3 regions of the Candidatus Pelagibacter sp. PS_02 genome follow, and region 1 is predicted to be linked to each of the others. Evidence: riboswitches for the same ligand, from Rfam matches in the RefSeq annotation. Region 1 holds a riboswitch; each other region holds the start of a gene.
The links. A riboswitch is a leader RNA that binds a small molecule or an ion and turns the genes downstream of it on or off. The one in region 1 is predicted to bind S-adenosylmethionine.
Positions count from the first base shown of each region.

Region 2: linked by a shared signal. The riboswitch ahead of AC5SL4_RS01790 (homocysteine S-methyltransferase family protein) and the one ahead of AC5SL4_RS03915 (OsmC family protein) in region 1 are both predicted to bind S-adenosylmethionine.
Region 3: linked by a shared signal. The riboswitch ahead of AC5SL4_RS03205 (O-acetylhomoserine aminocarboxypropyltransferase/cysteine synthase family protein) and the one ahead of AC5SL4_RS03915 (OsmC family protein) in region 1 are both predicted to bind S-adenosylmethionine.

Region 1 covers NZ_CM182079.1:734,801-740,916, forward strand. The annotation lists gene AC5SL4_RS03905 (beta strand repeat-containing protein) at 1-2,636, opposite strand, end outside; gene AC5SL4_RS03910 (NAD(P)/FAD-dependent oxidoreductase) at 3,050-4,396, opposite strand; gene AC5SL4_RS03915 (OsmC family protein) at 4,514-5,065, opposite strand; SAM riboswitch class V at 5,070-5,134, opposite strand; gene AC5SL4_RS03920 (homocysteine S-methyltransferase family protein) at 5,138-6,116, opposite strand, start outside.
Region 2 covers NZ_CM182079.1:334,768-340,883, forward strand. The annotation lists gene glnA (type I glutamate--ammonia ligase) at 1-574, opposite strand, end outside; gene AC5SL4_RS01780 (YbaK/EbsC family protein) at 721-1,200, shown strand; gene AC5SL4_RS01785 (DMT family transporter) at 1,197-2,084, shown strand; gene AC5SL4_RS01790 (homocysteine S-methyltransferase family protein) at 2,077-2,985, opposite strand; SAM riboswitch class V at 2,995-3,058, opposite strand; gene AC5SL4_RS01795 (2OG-Fe(II) oxygenase family protein) at 3,147-3,737, opposite strand; gene AC5SL4_RS01800 (sulfite exporter TauE/SafE family protein) at 3,767-4,513, opposite strand; gene AC5SL4_RS01805 (molybdenum cofactor synthesis domain-containing protein) at 4,532-5,032, shown strand; gene AC5SL4_RS01810 (DUF1244 domain-containing protein) at 5,033-5,278, opposite strand; gene adh (aldehyde dehydrogenase) at 5,576-6,116, shown strand, end outside.
Region 3 covers NZ_CM182079.1:612,990-619,105, forward strand. The annotation lists gene AC5SL4_RS03180 (homoserine dehydrogenase) at 1-548, opposite strand, end outside; gene AC5SL4_RS03185 (hypothetical protein) at 549-773, opposite strand; gene argC (N-acetyl-gamma-glutamyl-phosphate reductase) at 770-1,792, opposite strand; gene rpsI (30S ribosomal protein S9) at 1,827-2,276, opposite strand; gene rplM (50S ribosomal protein L13) at 2,278-2,739, opposite strand; SAM riboswitch class V at 2,879-2,947, shown strand; gene AC5SL4_RS03205 (O-acetylhomoserine aminocarboxypropyltransferase/cysteine synthase family protein) at 2,952-4,280, shown strand; gene AC5SL4_RS03210 (COX15/CtaA family protein) at 4,273-5,283, opposite strand; gene AC5SL4_RS03215 (chorismate mutase) at 5,326-5,616, shown strand; gene AC5SL4_RS03220 (50S ribosomal protein L33) at 5,619-5,810, opposite strand; gene AC5SL4_RS03225 (MerR family transcriptional regulator) at 5,812-6,116, opposite strand, start outside.

The sequences.
Region 1 (6,116 bases):
TGACCAAAACCATTTGTTCCACGAAGTGTTCCGCCATTTAAAGTTAGTGCATTAGTTAAAGCGCCATCATCACTTCGATCAATCCAAAGCGTTGCACCACTTGCAACTGAGATTGATCCTGTTCCAAAAACATTATTTGATCTACTTGCGGCACCACCAAATAATGTACCAGCGCTAACTGTTGTGCCTCCTGTATAGGTATTATTTGCTGAAGTGGTTAATCTTGAAGTTCCAGCTTTAACTAAAGCAGTATCTCCACTAATCACTCCTGAAATAGTTGAGCCACCAGAGTTTGTTACTGTCAAATCTCCACCAACTTCTATAGCTTGAGCGCTAAACTGATTTGCAGTTATAGATAAATTGTTTATTGCGGCACCTGCATCTACTGCTTCAATTGATATCGCATTCAAAATTGGATTAACGTCATTGCCATGTAATCTCCCTCCACTATTTTCAGCAGTTCTTCCTGATAATCTAAACATTACATTTGTTGACGCTGCCTCAAATTGATAGGTCAAATATCTTCCTCGATTAACACTGGTGCTTCCAGCATCTAAAGGTCTAAAATCATCTACAATTTTTGTTCCATCTACATAGACATCAAAATATCTATTATAATTTTGTTCTTTAAATAAAGCTTGAATCTTATATTTTTGGCCAGCTGTAGCATTTGTAAATTGGACATAAGGAGAATGTCCCGTTCCACCAGACCATCTAATACCCTTCATTATGTTATTCAAACCTGTGTTGCCATAATTTCTTGAATTCCAATTTTGGATTTCATGTTGGAATGACTCATTTGCATTTGAGGTATTATTAGATGCGCGACCATCTTGAAATGTCACATCACCTATAGTGGTTGCTGTTCCAGCTATGTTAATCGCGTTCAAGAAAGTACCACTAAAATCTAAATCACTTATTGATGTAAAATTACCTTGAGCAAATCCTGCAGAATAATCACCTACTTGTTTAACTACATTAGATGAAAAAGTGACATTTCCCGTGCCAGCATTAATTGTAAAATTATTACTATTTTCTCCAGTAACAGCTCGAATAACACCACTAATATCTACATTACCTCCGTTTGTGGTAAATGTCGTATTGGTTGCTCCAATTTCTAAAATTGTATTTATATCAATAGATAAAGTTCCATTAGAAGATGTAATATTTGCATTCAAAACCGTGGTTGTAGCATCAAATGTTAAAGTAGAATTTCTAGATCCTGAGTAAGAAATATTATTATTTAAAGTGATTGTGTTATCTGCTGTTAACGTTACATCCGTACTTGCTAAGTTAGAGGCATAAGTAGAGGCTTCTGATGATCCGATTGTTAAATCAGTTGGATCAACTAACCAATTTCCATAACTTCCGCTAACAGAACTGGTATTAACTCTAATTCCATTAATATCAAGATCTGCTCCAGAAGTTTCAATTTGACCACCACTGCCATCGATACCTTTAGCTTCTAATGTTCCGCTTACTGTTGTGAGTGAATTTGAATTTTTTATATCAGACCATGCTACAATTGTTCCACCTGATCCACTTGTTAAGGCGTTTGCTGTGATTTTAGAATTTGAATCAATATTTAGATATGTTGCTTGAAGTAAATCACCTGAACCTTGCCAATCTCCACCAATTAAAACTTTTCCTCCCCCTGTTTTACCATCAGCTGATATTGTTGCAGTATTGATATCAATTTCTTTTGCAGTTACTTCTACTGAGCCACTATTTGAAGTGTCAGAGTTAGAATTTAATGTACCTGAAATTGTTGAAGCACCATTTGAACCTGCATCAATTTTAATATCTTTGGCTGTAATTGCTCCAGTATTAGTAACTAATTTAACAATTCCATTCTCTGATATTAAACCATCTGCTTTGGCATTTTCAGTTTTAATTACTTGATCAACAACAGATTGAGCTACATCTGTTTTTAAAGTCACAATTCCATTTTGTGTTTTAATATTTCCCTCATTTTTAACTAAAGTTTTAAGTTTTGAAGGATTGACTGATACCGTTAAAAGATTGCTATCACTTATACTTAATTTTAGATTATCTCCAGCAGCAAGGCTTGTTGCAACATTTGTATTAATAGTTCCTTTATTAGTAATTATTGGAGAAAGCAAAGCAACATACTCACCCTCTATGTTACCTTCGTTTATTAAAGTTGAATTATTGTTAGTTGAAAAGTTATAAGTGCTATTTAAATAATTTTGATTAGTTAAATTTAAAGTTGATAAAATTGCACCCTCAGATCTAATTGCAGACGTAGGTCCAGTTAAAATTCCAGTTGGGTTTACTAAAATTAGACGACCATTAGAAAAAATAGATCCATTGATGATTGATTGACCACTTAATACATTATTTAAAATACTTGATCTTGAGGTTGGTTGATTAAAATGTACTGATGCACTTGAACCTACATTAAAAGTATCCCAATTCACTATTCCTTGATTAGATGTTTGATTTACATCCATCTTTCCAACTTCTGGTATTGAAATTGTTACGTTTCCACTAATTACATTTCCACCAGTTGGAAGTGTTGTTGCTGCAATATCGGCAAATGAATAGGTGTATGGATTTCCAATACTAAGGAGATAGATAAATAACCAAGTTAAAAAACTTTTTAGTCGTTTCATATTTTCTTAACTTGTATTTTGGGTGGGGCATGGTTTAAATTTGAAAACCAACCTTTTTGATTTCCCATGCCCATAGATGTGCACTTGGTTGTAGCACTTAACCAATATGACATAATTGCAGTTTGTTTCATTTTTTTTTGAATTTTATTAAGATTACAAATAATATTTTAAATTAATTTACCAAATGATGCAATTTAAGAAAAATTTCACGGAAATAAGTTTAATAAAAACTTATCGTTTAGTTTGTGATGATTAATAAATCAACTTGAGGTAGCAACAAAAGCTACCTTTAACAAATATTATTTAAAATAAATTTATAAATATAAAATGCTATTTTTTTTATCAGCTTCACTCATAGCGAGTTTCATAACTCAATATTGCGAAACCTCTAATCAGGTGTCTAGGTAATGGAATTAGTTAATATTAAATCTGTCTTTAATTATATAAAACCACACCGCTAATCTAAAATAAAATGTTCTTAACTTAGGGAAGATAAATTTCTTAGGCAATCCTTTATAAATTTTTGAAATATCTAACTCTTTACTGTTTGATAATACTAACTTAGACAATTGTTTTCCAGTCCAAGGAGCAGCACTCACTCCAACCCCATTATAGCCAAATCCATAATAAATCTCTTCATTATCAATTTTACCAATGGAGGGAGTTAATTTTTGAGATAAAGCAATTAATCCCCGCCAATTATAATCAATATTAATGTCTTTCCATTTAGGAAAAATATCTTTTAAAAACTTTTCCATTTTCTTAGACATATTTAAATTAGATTGATCACTGCCACTTAAATCCCCTCTAGTGCCAAATAAAATTCGGTTGTCAGGTAACTTTCGATAATAATATAAAAGATTTTTAGTATTAGCTATTGGTGAAAATGTTGTAAAATTATGTTGGTCAATTTCTTGCTTCGTTAAGACTCTGGTGACAATAATATTTGAAATTACTGGTAAAATTCTTGAATTCATCTCTGGGATTAAACCTTCTTGGTAGAACCCATTTGTTGCAACGACTATTTTTTTTGAACGAATAGATCCTTCTTTAGTCCTTAAAATATAAGCACCCTTATCTTTATCAATTTTATCAACTTTGGTGTGCTCGAAGATTTTTAATTGTTTAGATAAAGCGTATTTTGCAATGCCATTAACAAACTTAAGAGGATTGATTGCAAAACCAGGTTTATATGAAAAGGCTCCAAATTGCTCTGTGCCCCCATGGCCAATTTTATCAAAGTCTTCTTTTGAATAAATTTCAGTTTCAATGCCAAACTCTTCTTTGTAAGCTTTGGCTTGTTCTTTAATATCTTTAAACTTATTTGGATGATGGGCTACAACGTAATTACTATCCCCCGTTACATCACAATCAATATTATATTCTTGTATAATATCTTTTGTATAATTTGAGCCTTCAACAGAGTTTTTAAAGAACTTTTTAGTTTCATCATTGCCGTAAATAGATTGCATCTTTTTAAAAGACATCTTACTTGGCGGTAGAGAACAGAAACCTGCATTACGAGATGAAGCCCCCCAACCTATTTTTCCAGCTTCAACTAAAATGACCTCTAAATTATGATTTTCTATTAAATTAATTGCACAGGATAAACCTGTGTACCCTCCACCTATTACAACAATTTCTGAGCTGACATCTTTATTAAGTTTATCTAGATTTAAATTTTCGCTTGAATGATCTTCCCAATAACTACTAACTGGGGTGTTAAATTGATAAATATCAGAATGATAAATATTTTTCATTAACAAGACCCTAGCACGCAATTAATACTTAATTCTAGTCAAACTTCTAATTTTTTAGGATTTGAAATGAACTTAAAAGACTTAAGCCCTATTTTCATAGGGCTTAAATTAGATTAGTTAAGCAGCACTTGCTCTTTGCTCTATGTGCTCTTTATTATTAGAACTTGAAGAAACCTTTTGAAACAATTTAATAGGAACTCCTTTTGATAAAATATCTAATACCGGGCAATGTGTATTTACCGTATCAATCAATTTATCTATTTCTGCTTTAGGTGATGAAGATTTAATATCAACAGTACCAGAGATGGATTGAAAGCCAGGTCTAGTGTTTTTATTTAAAGCTAAAAAACCCTGAAGATCTAATTCACCTTTTAATTTAACACTAACACTCTCAATATTAATACCCGCTGCTGTAGCAAATGCTTTATAGGTTATCTCCTGACACGTTGCTAACGCTGCTAATATTAACTCTACTGGGCTGGGTCCCTCATCTTTTCCACCAAAACTTTTGGGTTCATCAACAACTAATTTATGCTCTCTAAGAGTGACTACAGATTGAAGTCCTTCCTTAAGAATTGAATTGCTTTCATATTGGACCAAAGCATTTTTGGGGTTGGCTGTAAAATCCTTCTGTAGATTACTGATTGTTTCTTTTAGATTGTTACTCATTTTTTTTCTCCTGTTTTAGTGCTTCGACATATGTCAGGCGCACAATTTAGTTAAATGCCCTTCTTAATTTATTTACGCTTTGTCTCCATATTCAGTCATATGTTTTGGAATTCTTTTATTTTTTCCATACATAAAATGATTTTCCATGTTCTCTCGATATTTACTTGCTGGAACAGTTAAACCAATTGATTCAGCAACTTCCCTAATCAACATTGGGTTTGCTCCACAACATACTCCAAGGTAATTAATGCCTAGGGCATAAGCGTCTTTTGCAAATTTACCTATTTCATATCTATTACAAAAATGTGGGTCCAATGCTGTTGGAAACGTTCTTCCATGAGGCGATGGACATGCACAATTACTTCTGTCCGGTAGATTAAAAAATGTTGGGTAATCTTCACTGGTTCTATAAGGAATAGGTAAAGCTCCAACATGGCATTTAACTGCTTTTCTAATTTCTTTTAAAAAAGGAAACATAGTAGCAGGTCCTCTAAAACAATTTAAACCAACAACATCAGCCCCTAATTGCTCTAGCTCTTTACAGGTATCAACAACGGATTTTCCATCTCTCATTTTATTTTCACCCATTGGAGATATGGTTAATACAGTTGGTAAACCTGTTTTTTTCATTATCTCTAAAGCTTTAAAAGCTTCTTCAGCATAATAAAAAGTTTCACCAATTAACATATCAGCACCTTCTTCAACGGCCCAACCAATCATTTCTGTAAACATTCCTTCAACTTCTTTTTGAGATTGTGGATCATTATGTTTCCAGATATTTGAATTTGAAATATTACCTGCCATCAAATTTGGTTTTGATCCTTTAGGAGTATCTAATGCTACTTTTTTAGCAATTTTTAATGCTGAACGATTTAGTGGTTCAAGAAGTTCTTCTTTACCAATAACACGCATTTTTTCTCTGTGTCCATTATAAGTAAAGGCCTCAACTACATCAGATCCTGCGTGTTGAAATTCTCTATGTAAGTTCTCTAAAACTTCAGGATGATCTAATGACACCATTGGAACAAATTCCCCTGATGACATGTAGCCA
Region 2 (6,116 bases), 400 kb from region 1:
TATCTTGTTCACTATCAACTGGAGGGACTGGAAAGTAACCACCTTTTACTGGAGGTCTATGACCCATATTTCCATTTGCATACTCTGTTCCAGAATTATAAGGACCTTCTTTACTATCTATTTTAAAACCAGTGTTGTTTGGATCATTATTAATTCTAACATCATCAAAAACAAAAAATTCAGGTTCAGGACCAAAAAAGGCTTTATCACCAATGCCAGATTTTTTTAAATATGCTTCTGCTTTTTTAGCAGTTCCTCTTGGGTCTCTCTCATAAGGAGATCTTTTAACAGCATCTAAAATATCACAAAAAAGGATTAGAGTATTATGAGATGTAAAAGGGTCCATAATCATTCTAGAAGTATCAGGTATTAAAATCATGTCAGACTCGTTAATTGCCTTCCAACCAGCAATAGATGAACCATCAAAAAATACACCTTCATTTAACATTTCTTCATCAACGATAGTGTGATCCATTGTTAAATGTTGAAGTTTTCCTCGAGGGTCAGTAAATCTTAAATCAACAAATTCAACTTCTTTTTCCTTCATGAATTTTAGAACATTGGCAGCAGTCATAGTTTCTCCTTTTTTAAATTTTGTGGTCAATTAATAACAAATGTTTCTTTAATAATATTGCTTGAATAATAAATATCACCTATGCGTTTTTTACATATGAATTACAACATTATTTGTTAAATTATCAATCAATTATTAGTTGAAATATGAGCTTATTAGATAAAGAACCTGTTAAAAGAGCTGAAAAATTTCTTAAAAACTTTGACCAATCCTTAGAGGTAATAGTTTTAGAAAATTCAGCAAGAACAGCACAGGATGCAGCAACAGCTTTAGCTTGTGATGTAGGTGCAATTGTCAAAAGCTTATTATTTAAAGCGGAAAATACTTTTATATTATGCTTAGTAGCAGGCGATAAGAGGTGTTCATTAAATAAACTAAAAAAAGTTAAAGATAAAAAAGATATTTCAATGGCATCACCAGAAGAAGTTAAGACACAAACTGGCTATACAATAGGGGGTGTCTCACCTGTTGGGCATTTAGAAAAAATTGAAATTATAATAGACAATTCTTTAGAAAGGTTTAATGAATTGTTTGCAGCAGCAGGACATCCAAACTGTGTATTTAAAATAAACTATAACGGTATTCAAAAAATTACGAATGGAAATGTTGAAGATATAATTGAATGAGACAACCTAGGTTAATTGATTATACATTATTAGTAGTTTTAGCTTTAATATGGGCATCAGCTTTTTTTAATATCAAAATTGCAACAGAATCTTTTGGACCAATTACAATTGCATTCTTGAGAGTTTTTTTTGGAGCAATTCCAGTATTATTATTATGCTTTTATAAAAAAATTAAGATAGAAGCATTTTCCAAAGATTGGTATTGGTTTGCTATAATAGGTTTTGTCAATTTAGTATTACCTTTTTTCTTAATAGCTTACGGTGTGAAATCTGTACAAAGTAATTTGGCAGCAATCTTAATGTCAACAACACCCTTGAGTTCAACAATATTGGGTCACTTTTATACAAAAAACGAAAAGTTCAATTTAGTTAAAACTTTTGGAATACTAATTGGTTTTTCAGGAATTATTTATTTGTTTTCAGATAATCTATTAATAAATGATAGTAATTTTATTTCTGCGTTATTAATATTACTTGGGTCAACTTGTTATGTGATTGGAGGAGTTTTAACTCTTAAAATTAGTAAGAAAAAGAATGAAAATGTAACAGGTTCTATATTAATTTGGGCCGTCCTAATCTTAATACCATTTGTTTATTTTATTGAAAAACCATGGAATTTAATTCCAAGCATTGAATCTACAATATCAGTAGTTTATTTAGGAATGGTTTCAACAGGTGTTGCTTGGTTGCTAAGATTTAAAATTCTAAAAGATAATGGTCTTATATTTCAATCACAAGTCTCTTACTTAATTCCAATATTCGGTACTATATTGAGTTATATTTTTTTAAAAGAAATAATAACACCTAAAATTTTATTATCTTTATTAGCAGTTGTTGTTGGAATTTACTTTGTTAAAAAAGCAGATCAAAAAAAAACTACTTAAACTGAACCATTTCTTTAATATGAGATGGTCTTGTTTCGCAACATCCACCTAAAATAGTAGCACCAGCATTTTTAAATTTTTTAACAAAATTTGCCATCAATTCGGGTGTTAAATCTTTTCTTTGACCCAAAAATTCATTTGGGTTACCAGTTTTACTGACATTATAACTATTAGTATAACCATCTTTAGGATTAGTTGTCACAAAAGCATTAAGCTTAAATCCAAACGGAACACCTAAATTTTTTACTTCTTCTAAATTTTCATAAAAGTTTTCAGGAGAAACACAGGATAAAATTAATCCTAGTAAATTATTATGATTAATATTGTTAATAATATCTGATATTTTTTCACCACTTGGAAGATTTATTCCCTCAGAAATGTGAGCACCTATTAAGTATGGCTTATTAAATTCTTTAATTGCTTCAATTGCTAATTTAAACTCTTTTACACTAGACAAAACATCTAAGTAAAAAAAATCAATATAAGGATCTAATAATTTTGCTTGATCATAAAAGTTTTGCTTAATTTCATCATCTGGTCTTGTATCTTCTTCGTATGTTAAATATTGAGGTGGAAGACCGCCTGCAATTAACACATTAGGATGTTGTTCTTTAGCTTTCTGAGCTATTTCACCAGCTTTTTTGTTTAAGTATTCAAACTTATCTTCAATTTTATTATCACGTAATCTTATTCGTCTAGTAGTAAAGGTTGCTGTAACAATAACTTCAGCACCCGCTTTAATAAAGTCTAAATGTGTGTCTAGTAAGAGTTGATGGTATTCTTCTTTTAAAACAGCATTTGCACTCCACAATGTGCCGTTTGGCTTCATACCACGAGCCAACAATTCTTGTCCCATACCACCATCTAAAATTCGTGTTGTTTTAAAAAAATTAATATCCATTTTTATTCCTTACTTTTTTAGTGCTTTGGCTCTATGCCAGGTGCACAATACAGTTCAACTACCTTTACCAATTATATAATGATTTCCTTTTTAGCAGTTAGTACCTGCAATATGGATCAAATCGGTAAAATATTTATATATCTATTAGACTGATTAGTAAATCACTTCTTGAATAATATTTTAGCATTAAATGAGAAGGATCTTCTCTCACCATCAACGTTAAATGGATAAGCTGTGTGCATTAAATAATTTGGAAAAATCAATAGATCTCCTAATTTAGGGTTTAAATTATAGATACTTTTACTTAAAAAGTTTTTTTGACCATTAATAAAATCAATAGTTCCATTAGTTTTAATCTTTTTATTCTTAACTAATTTATTTTGATTCATATCTTTTGGGATTTTAAGATAGCCAACACCTGACAGTTGTCCTTCATGATAATGAATTGGATTATATTCATTTTTTAATTGCCTAACCACCCATAGATTTATTATCTTAATTTCTTTAATTTTTTTAACACCTGACTTATCAAGGTAAACTTTAATATTTTTTATTAATTCTTTAGACAAATTCTTATTAATTAAAGTTTTAGGTATCTTAATTTCATTCTTAATTTGACTTGCAAGTTTAGGGCTATAATCATTTTTTTTAGATAATTGAGACTTATCAATGTGATTATTTAATATAGTAATAATTTTTTTGGATAACTTTGTTTTTCCTATAGTGGGTCCAAATGCTCTAAATGTTTTCATAATCTTTCTATAATAATTTAATACTTCTGTTATGCAAACAACTTCAGTCCCATTCGAATAGCGACAAATATGACAAGTCCCGATGTCACTAGAGCTAATATTCTTGCAGGAAAAATTTTAAGATTTAAATAGTTTCCAAGCTGGCCGCCTATTAAAACAAACAGAAATAATGGCCAATAATCATAAATTCCATTTATTGTTGATGCCTTTGTAAATTGGCCAGCAAGTCCTGATAAAGAATTAATCAGTATGAATAATGATGCTGCTGTTGCAATGTTTTTTGCTTTATCTACTCTAATTAATAACAATATAGGGCTTAAGAAAATTCCACCACCAATTCCAACCACACCAGACACAAATCCAATAGATGCACCAATTAATATCGATAATATTTTTGGTATCTTGTTATAAAATTCAATTTTTTGATCAAAAGATTGAAATTTCATGAGAAGTAGAACTCCTGCTAGTGCTAAGACTAAAAAAAGTAAAATTTCAAAAATTTCTTTATCTACTGATAAAGATCCTCCTATGAATGCAAGTGGCACAGATGATATCAAATATGGGGTAAGGATCTTAAAATTAATATTTCCAGCTTTAATATAATTTATACAATTTCCTGATACGACAATAATATTACAAAAGAGAGCAATTACAGGAAAGATCAAGTAAGGAATATCCCAAATTAATAGAAGGGCTAGATAGGTAGAGCCACCACCAAAGCCAACACTTGAATATAAAGTTGCTGTTAGAAGAAATAAAAATGATAATATAATCATAATAATTATTTTAAATTTATGATTGTAAATATAGCACTTTTAACTGTTACGGACACCAGAACTTTTGAGAACGATAAGTCTGGTGCGATCTTAGTAAAAAAAATAGAAGAGGCTAAACATAAATTAATAGATAGAAAAATTTGTAAAGATAACAAAGATGACATCATTAAAATCCTTAAAGATTGGATTAATCAATCAGAAATAGATGTTGTAATTACAACAGGGGGCACTGGGCTTACAGGTCGAGATATTACACCAGAGGCAGTAAACGAGATAGCTGACAAGCATATTCCAGGTTTTGGAGAGGTGTTTAGAACAATAAGTTTAAAAACAGTTGGTACATCTGCTATTCAATCTAGAGCTTGTGCAGTACTAGCTAATGGTAAGTATGTGTTTGTTCTACCAGGATCTTCAGGTGGTGTTACTGATGCTTGGGATGGAATTTTAAAACATCAGTTAGATATAAATCACAAACCTTGTAATTTTGTAGAACTATTTCCAAGACTTAAGGAAAAATAATTATTTTTGATATTTTTCTTTCCATTCAGGATAAGGCATACCATATACATGTTCGCGTGCATCAAGCTCTGAAATTTCAATACCTTTTTTTTCAGCTTCTTCTCGGTACCATTTTGATAAACAGTTTCTGCAAAAGCCAGCAAGGTTCATAATATCTATATTTTGAACATCTTTTCGTTCATCTAGATGTTTGAGCAATCTTTCAAATGTAGCAGACTGTAATTCTTGTTTTTTATCTTCTCTCATAATTAAAATATTAGACACATTTCAATTAAGCACAAGATGTAGGTTGCATTCAATCTTAAGTAGAAAAATTAATGTTTAAAATATAGATATTATCATCTTTTTTTGTTTAAATATTTTATGGCTATTAAAAAAAAGATGGCTGGTAAAAAAAAGAAAACAGCCAAAAAGTCAAAACCTAAAGTTAAAAAAAAATCTAAGATTATTAAAAAAGTTAAAAAGAGTGTGACTAAAAAGAAGTTACACAAACCAATCAAAAAAAATAAGCTTAAGAATAATAATAAAAGAGAGAGGATAAAAATGAGCACAGAAACAGTAAAAGGTGGACGATCTCCGTTACTAGATACGTCTCACTTAAATGTCAAATTTCCATTTAAAGAAAAATATGGAAATTTTATAGGAGGAAAATTCGTTGAACCAAAATCAGGTAAATATTTTGACAACGTAAGTCCAATCAATAATGAAGTTATATGTTCCGTTCCAAGGTCAGATGCAAAAGATGTTGAAGCTGCATTAGATGCTGCACATGCTGCTTTTCCTACTTGGGGAGTTACATCAATAACTGAAAGATCTAACATACTACTTAAAATAGCTGATGTTATTGAAAAAAATCTTGAACTATTAGCTACTGCTGAATGTTTAGATAATGGAAAACCAATTAGAGAGTGTATGGCAGCTGACTTACCATTAGTTGTTGATCATTGGAGATATTTTGCTGGAGTAATCAGAGCAGAAGAAGGTTCGGTTTCAGAGATAAGTAATAGTGAATATTCTTATCATATACCTGAACCACTTGGTGTAGTTGGACAGATTATACCATGGAACTTTCCATTATTAATGG
Region 3 (6,116 bases), 120 kb from region 1:
TTTAATACGTTGGAAAAACTATCATTAGAATTTTCCATTTCTGAAAGAATATAATTAGAAGTACCATTTAAAATTCCATAAACTTTAGAAATTTTGTTAGTTGCAAGACCCTCTTTAATAGTTCTTAATATTGGAATACCACCAGCAACAGATGCTTCAAATTCTAAATTAACATTATTTTCCTCTGCTAATTTTCCCAAATAATCACCATGTTTAGAGATAAGTGCTTTATTAGGAGTGATTACATGTATTCGATTTTTTAAAGCAGTTTCAACAACTTTTTTTGAAATCCCGTCTGACAAACCTATGGCTTCAAATAAAATATCTACTTTGGTCTTATTAAAGATTTCTAATGGGTTTTTAAAAAATATTTTCTTATTAACTTTAAATCTTCTTTTTTTAGAAATGCTTCTTGCTGAAACAGCTACAACGTTAATCTTTTTACCTGTCTTAAGTTCAATATCTTTTTTTTTAGTATTAAGCTCATTTAACAAATAAATACCAACTTGTCCTAAACCAACGACAGCAATGTTTATTAAATTTTTCATCTATTGGTTAATATCTGGGTATTCTGCATTTTCTGAATAATCTTTAAGAAAGAGGTTAAATTCATCAAAAGTCATTGATTTGTAATCACCTGTTTTTTTTAATATTTGAGAAAGTTTTTTGTCATCATTAGACTTTTTAATAGGATCTTCATTCCAATAAGTAGACTCTTTGTTTAATGAGCACGAAGTTAAAAATACAATTAGGGATAAAAATAAGTATTTCAAATTAATCCTTTTGTTTCATTAAAACCATATTTGATATTCATATTTTGTATTGCTTGACCTGCTCCACCTTTAATCAAATTATCAATAACAGATAAAATAATAACTCTATTTTTATACTTAGTTTTACAAATTACTATAGAGCAATTATTTGTGTTAATTACGTCATTTGTACTTAACAATGAATTTGTTTTTAAAATTTTAACGAATCTGTTTTTTGAATATTGACTCTTTAAAGTGTTTTCTAAATTTTTAATACCTACACCTTTGTTAAGGTCTAAGTAAATAGTACTAAGTATCCCTCTAAACATTGGTGTTAAATGGGGTGTGAATGTAAAAGAAAATTTCTTTTTAGTGTAGTTTTCGATTTCTTGTTGAATTTCAGAGTTATGTCTATGGAAACCCACACCATAAGCGCTTAAGGATTCATAAAGATTTTTATCCTTATATTTTTTATGCACACCTCTTCCAGCACCAGAGTAACCAGATTTTGAATCTATAATAACATTATCTGTTTTTATTAAATTTTTCTTAACTAATGGAATAAGTGGTAAAAGTATTGATGTTGGGTAGCAACCTGGACATCCAATAATATTAAATTTCTTTAATTTGTCACCATTGATTTCTGGTAATGAATAAATTGATTTTTTAATATTTTTGACAGATCTGTGTTTTTGTTTGTACCATTTTAGATAATTTGATGCTTTATTAAGTCTAAAGTCTGCAGCTAAATCAATTAATATATTGTGTTTTAATAAATCATTTGAAATATCTTGTGCTTCACCATTAGGTAGAGCTGTAAAAACAAGGTCTATGTTTTTTAAAAGTTCTTTATTGTATCTAATAATTTTAGGTAATTTTTTTGAACTTAATGATTTTTCATAACTAGAGATATTTTTTCCAACAGACGTATTACCACAAAGATATTTAATGTTAACATTGCTGTGTTTAACTAATAATTTAATTAATTGAACACCAATATAACCTGTTGATCCAGCAACTAAAACATTAAGCTTAGGCATTTTTTTATTATAACAGTTTAGAGTTAAAAAAGAATTATCTTTTCGAGAATTGGAAGCTTCGTCTTGCTTTTCTACGACCAGGTTTTTTTCTTTCAACTGATCTAGAGTCTCTAGTATTAAGCTTTTCTGTCTTAAGTACTGCTCTATTCTCTGAATCAAATAAGATTAATGCTTTAGCAATACCATGAACCATTGCACCAGCTTGACCTGTGTGACCACCACCTGCTACGCTACATCTTACATCATAATCAGTTGCTTGGTTTATAATCTCAAATGGTCTTGTGATTTGCATTTTGTGACTTCCGCTAGTGAAATACTCATCCATAGTTCTGCCATTAACGTAAATTTTACCTGTACCTTTTTTCACCCAAATTTTTGCAATAGATTTTTTTCTTCTACCGGTTGCGTATTTACTATCTTTAAAATCTAATTTAATTTTAGGTTTTTTTGGAGATACTTTATTTGGTGTAGCTGCTGTTACCATATTAATTTCTTATTAAATTTTTACTGTTTAATTTACCTAGGTCTAAAAGTTTTGGGTTTTGTGCTGCATGAGGGTGTTCTTCACCAGCATAAATTTTTACTTTAGTTAACTGTTTTCTTCCTAGAACTCCCCCAGGTAACATTCTTTTAATAGCTAATTTTAATGTCTCGCCAGGTTTATTTTTTTCTAATAACTTTTCAGGAGTAATTTCTTTAATTCCACCTGGATGACCAGTATGTCTATAATATTTTTTATCTTTAAATTTTTTTCCTGTGAACTTTGCTTGTTCAACATTTTTAACAACAACAAAATCACCATCATCCATATGAGGTGTAAAAGTTGTTTTATTTTTTCCTCTAATAATCATAGCAATAATAGAAGCTAATCTGCCAACTACAGCATTTTTAGCATCTATCTCAAACCAGTTACTGTTTAAATCACCACTTTTTAGAAATTTTGTCATTGTGCGAGGATTAATACTATTATTAGATATAATGTCAATTTTATATTTCCCTTGCAATATCTTGCTTAAATGATATTTCTATATAGCCGATTTGTTCCTATTGCAGGCTAGTTATTGCTAAAAAGGATTTTTTACCCACATTATCGGTAGGCGCATTTGAACTGTATTGTACGCCTTGCATAAAGCAAAAGTACTAAAAAAGGAGTATTAAGATGAGTACAAAAAGACAAAACCCTGAGACTATAGCTATACATGGTGGTGATTATAGAAGTGATCCAACAACCAAAGCAGTAGCAGTTCCAATTTATAGAACAACATCGTATCAATTTGATAGTACTGAACATGCTGCGAATTTGTTTGCTCTTAAGGAATTTGGAAATATTTATACAAGAATAATGAATCCAACAAATGATGCTCTTGAAAAAAGAGTTGCTTCATTAGAAGGAGGATTAGCCTGTTTAACAGTAGCATCTGGACAAACTGCATCAACTTTTGCAATTTTAAACGTTGCACAAGCCGGAGATAATATAGTCAGCTCTACGGATTTATATGGAGGTACTATTTCGTTATTCACACATACATTAAGTAAACTTGGTATTGAAGTTAGATATGCAGACCCTTCTGACCCAAAAAACTTTGAAAAAGCTGTTGATGATAAAACTAGAGCTTTTTATGGTGAGACTTTACCAAATCCTTATTTGAGAGTTTTTCCAATTAAAGAAGTTTCTGATATTGGTAAAAAATACAATATACCATTAATAATGGACAACACAGCTGCCCCTGTAATTTGCAAACCTTTAGAACATGGTGCTGCTGTAGTAGTTTATTCATTAACAAAATATATAGGTGGTCACGGTACAGTTGTGGGTGGAGCTTTAGTTGATGGAGGTAATTTTGATTGGACAGCTGATCCCAAAAGACAACCTTTATTTAACGAACCTGACGCAAGTTACGGTGGAGCTATATGGGGAAAAGTGGTTCCAGAATTAACTGGGGCTAATGTTTCTTTTGCAGTAAGAGCGCGGGTTACATTACTAAGAGATCTTGGTTCTGCCCTATCACCTGACAATGCATTTGGAATTATTCAAGGGCTTGAAACAGTTGCTCTTAGAATGAAACAACACTGCTCAAATGCATCAAAAGTTGTTGACTATTTAAAGAAAAATAAAGAAGTAACAAGAGTAATCTATCCAACAGAACATGAAGGTAAAATTGCTGATCGTGCTAAAAAATACCTTAATGAAGGAAATGGTGGTTTAGTTGGTATTGAGCTCAAAGGTGGTATTGAAGCAGGTAAGAGATTTATCGAGTCTTTAAAAATGTTTTATCATGTTGCAAATATTGGAGATGCAAGAAGTTTAGCAATTCATCCTGCAACAACAACACATAGTCAGTTAACAGAAAAAGAATTGTTAGCCTCAGGTGTAACTCCTGGATACGTAAGATTATGTATTGGTATTGAGCATATAGATGACATTATTGAGGATTTAGACCAAGCTTTAAATAAATCTTCTAAAGGAAATTTGAAAGCAGTTAGTTAGAGTTTTTATATAATATCAAAAAATAAGAACTCAAAACTAATATTGAACCTAGCTGGTGTAGTGAAGCGTATGTAATCTCTACACCAGAAATCAAAGTTATAATTCCTAAAAAAATTTGAAACAAGATAGCAACATCAAAAAATAATACATATTTAAAATCATATTGTTTTTTAAAATAGATAAAATTTAAAATGATTATAAAAAATAGAAGCAAATATGCAGTTGATCTATGCAAAAATTGAATAATTGATGGGTTGTTAAATAATTGAGTAGTAATTAAATCACCATAACTAACATCATTTGGAAAAAAACTACCATTCATATCAGGCCATGAATTATAGATGAGACCACCATCTAAACCTGATAAGAAAGCACCCAATACAATCTGCAAAACTATCAATTTAAGTATGAATAATAAAAATAAATTTGGAATTTTATTTTCAAATTTTTTAATTTTATGAATATCTAAAATATACCAAAAAATTAAACATAAAATAAATAAAGCCAAAGATAAATGAATGCTAAGTCTAAAGTGACTAACGTCATTATTTTCAATTAATCCACTAGATACCATATACCAACCGATGAACCCCTGAAGACACACAAGGAAAAAAATCCAATAATATTTATTAGAATAATGCAGAGTTTTTTTAAAATAGAGAGTAAAGAAAAGCAAAGGCACTAAAGTAAACAAACCTACAAATCTTGCTAACAATCTATGAGCATACTCCCAATAAAAAATAACTTTAAATTCATCTAAGGACATGCCGTAGTTAATATTTTTATATTCAGGAATTTTTTTGTATTCTGTGAAATAAAAATTCCACTCATTAATATTCATAGGTGGGAGTATTCCAGTAAAAAGCTCCCAAGCTGTGATTGATAAACCAGAGTCTGTTAATCTAGTAAGACCACCGACAGCTACCATAAGAACAATTAATGAAAATAAAGTTATTAACCACAATTTTAAATATTTTATATAGTTGTCGCTATTTACAAACATAAATTATACTTATAATAATTATCTTAATAACCAATTGAATAAATGTCGCCTACAAATAAAAAAAAACTAAATCAGATTAGAATTAAGCTTGATAAACTTGATAATGATTTACTTAAATTAATCAAAAAAAGATCTTCATTAGTCAATGAAGTGCTAAAAGTAAAAATCCATAAAAAAGAAATAATTGATCAAAAAAGGATCAATTTTATACTTAAAAAAATTAAAAAAAAATCAATACAAACTAATATTGACCCAAAAATCACTAATAGAATTTGGAAAAATATGATTTGGTCTTTTATTGATTACGAAAAAAGAAATTTTAGAAAAAAATAGTACTATTTACTGTGTGGAGGTAATTTTTTTTCCACAAACATTTCATGTTTTCTTGTAGAAGGGTTATATTTCTTTGCAGACAATTTAACTTTAGCTTTTTCACCACCCGCAGGTTTTTTAACATAATAAAAAAAAGGACTATCAGGTTTAGCCTCTGGTACTAATCTAACTTTAACGTGCGTTTTTTTTGCCATTTTATTTTAAACTTTTTATTTTTTTTATTAAATCAGAAATCTTCTTAAGTTTATTTTTTAAATTATAATCAGCATTTATAGAATTATTTGGTAATTCGTCAAGTTTTAATGATTTATCAGAATTAAGAACTTTTTTAACACCAATAATTGTCATTCCTTGATCTTTGAGTAGATATTTAACTTTTTTTAAAACCTCAATAGTATCATTATTATAATATCTTCTATTACCATTTAAAATTTTTGGCTTAATTTGCTTAAATTCCTTCTCCCAAAATCGAATAGTATGAGTACTCAAGGTTCCTTTTT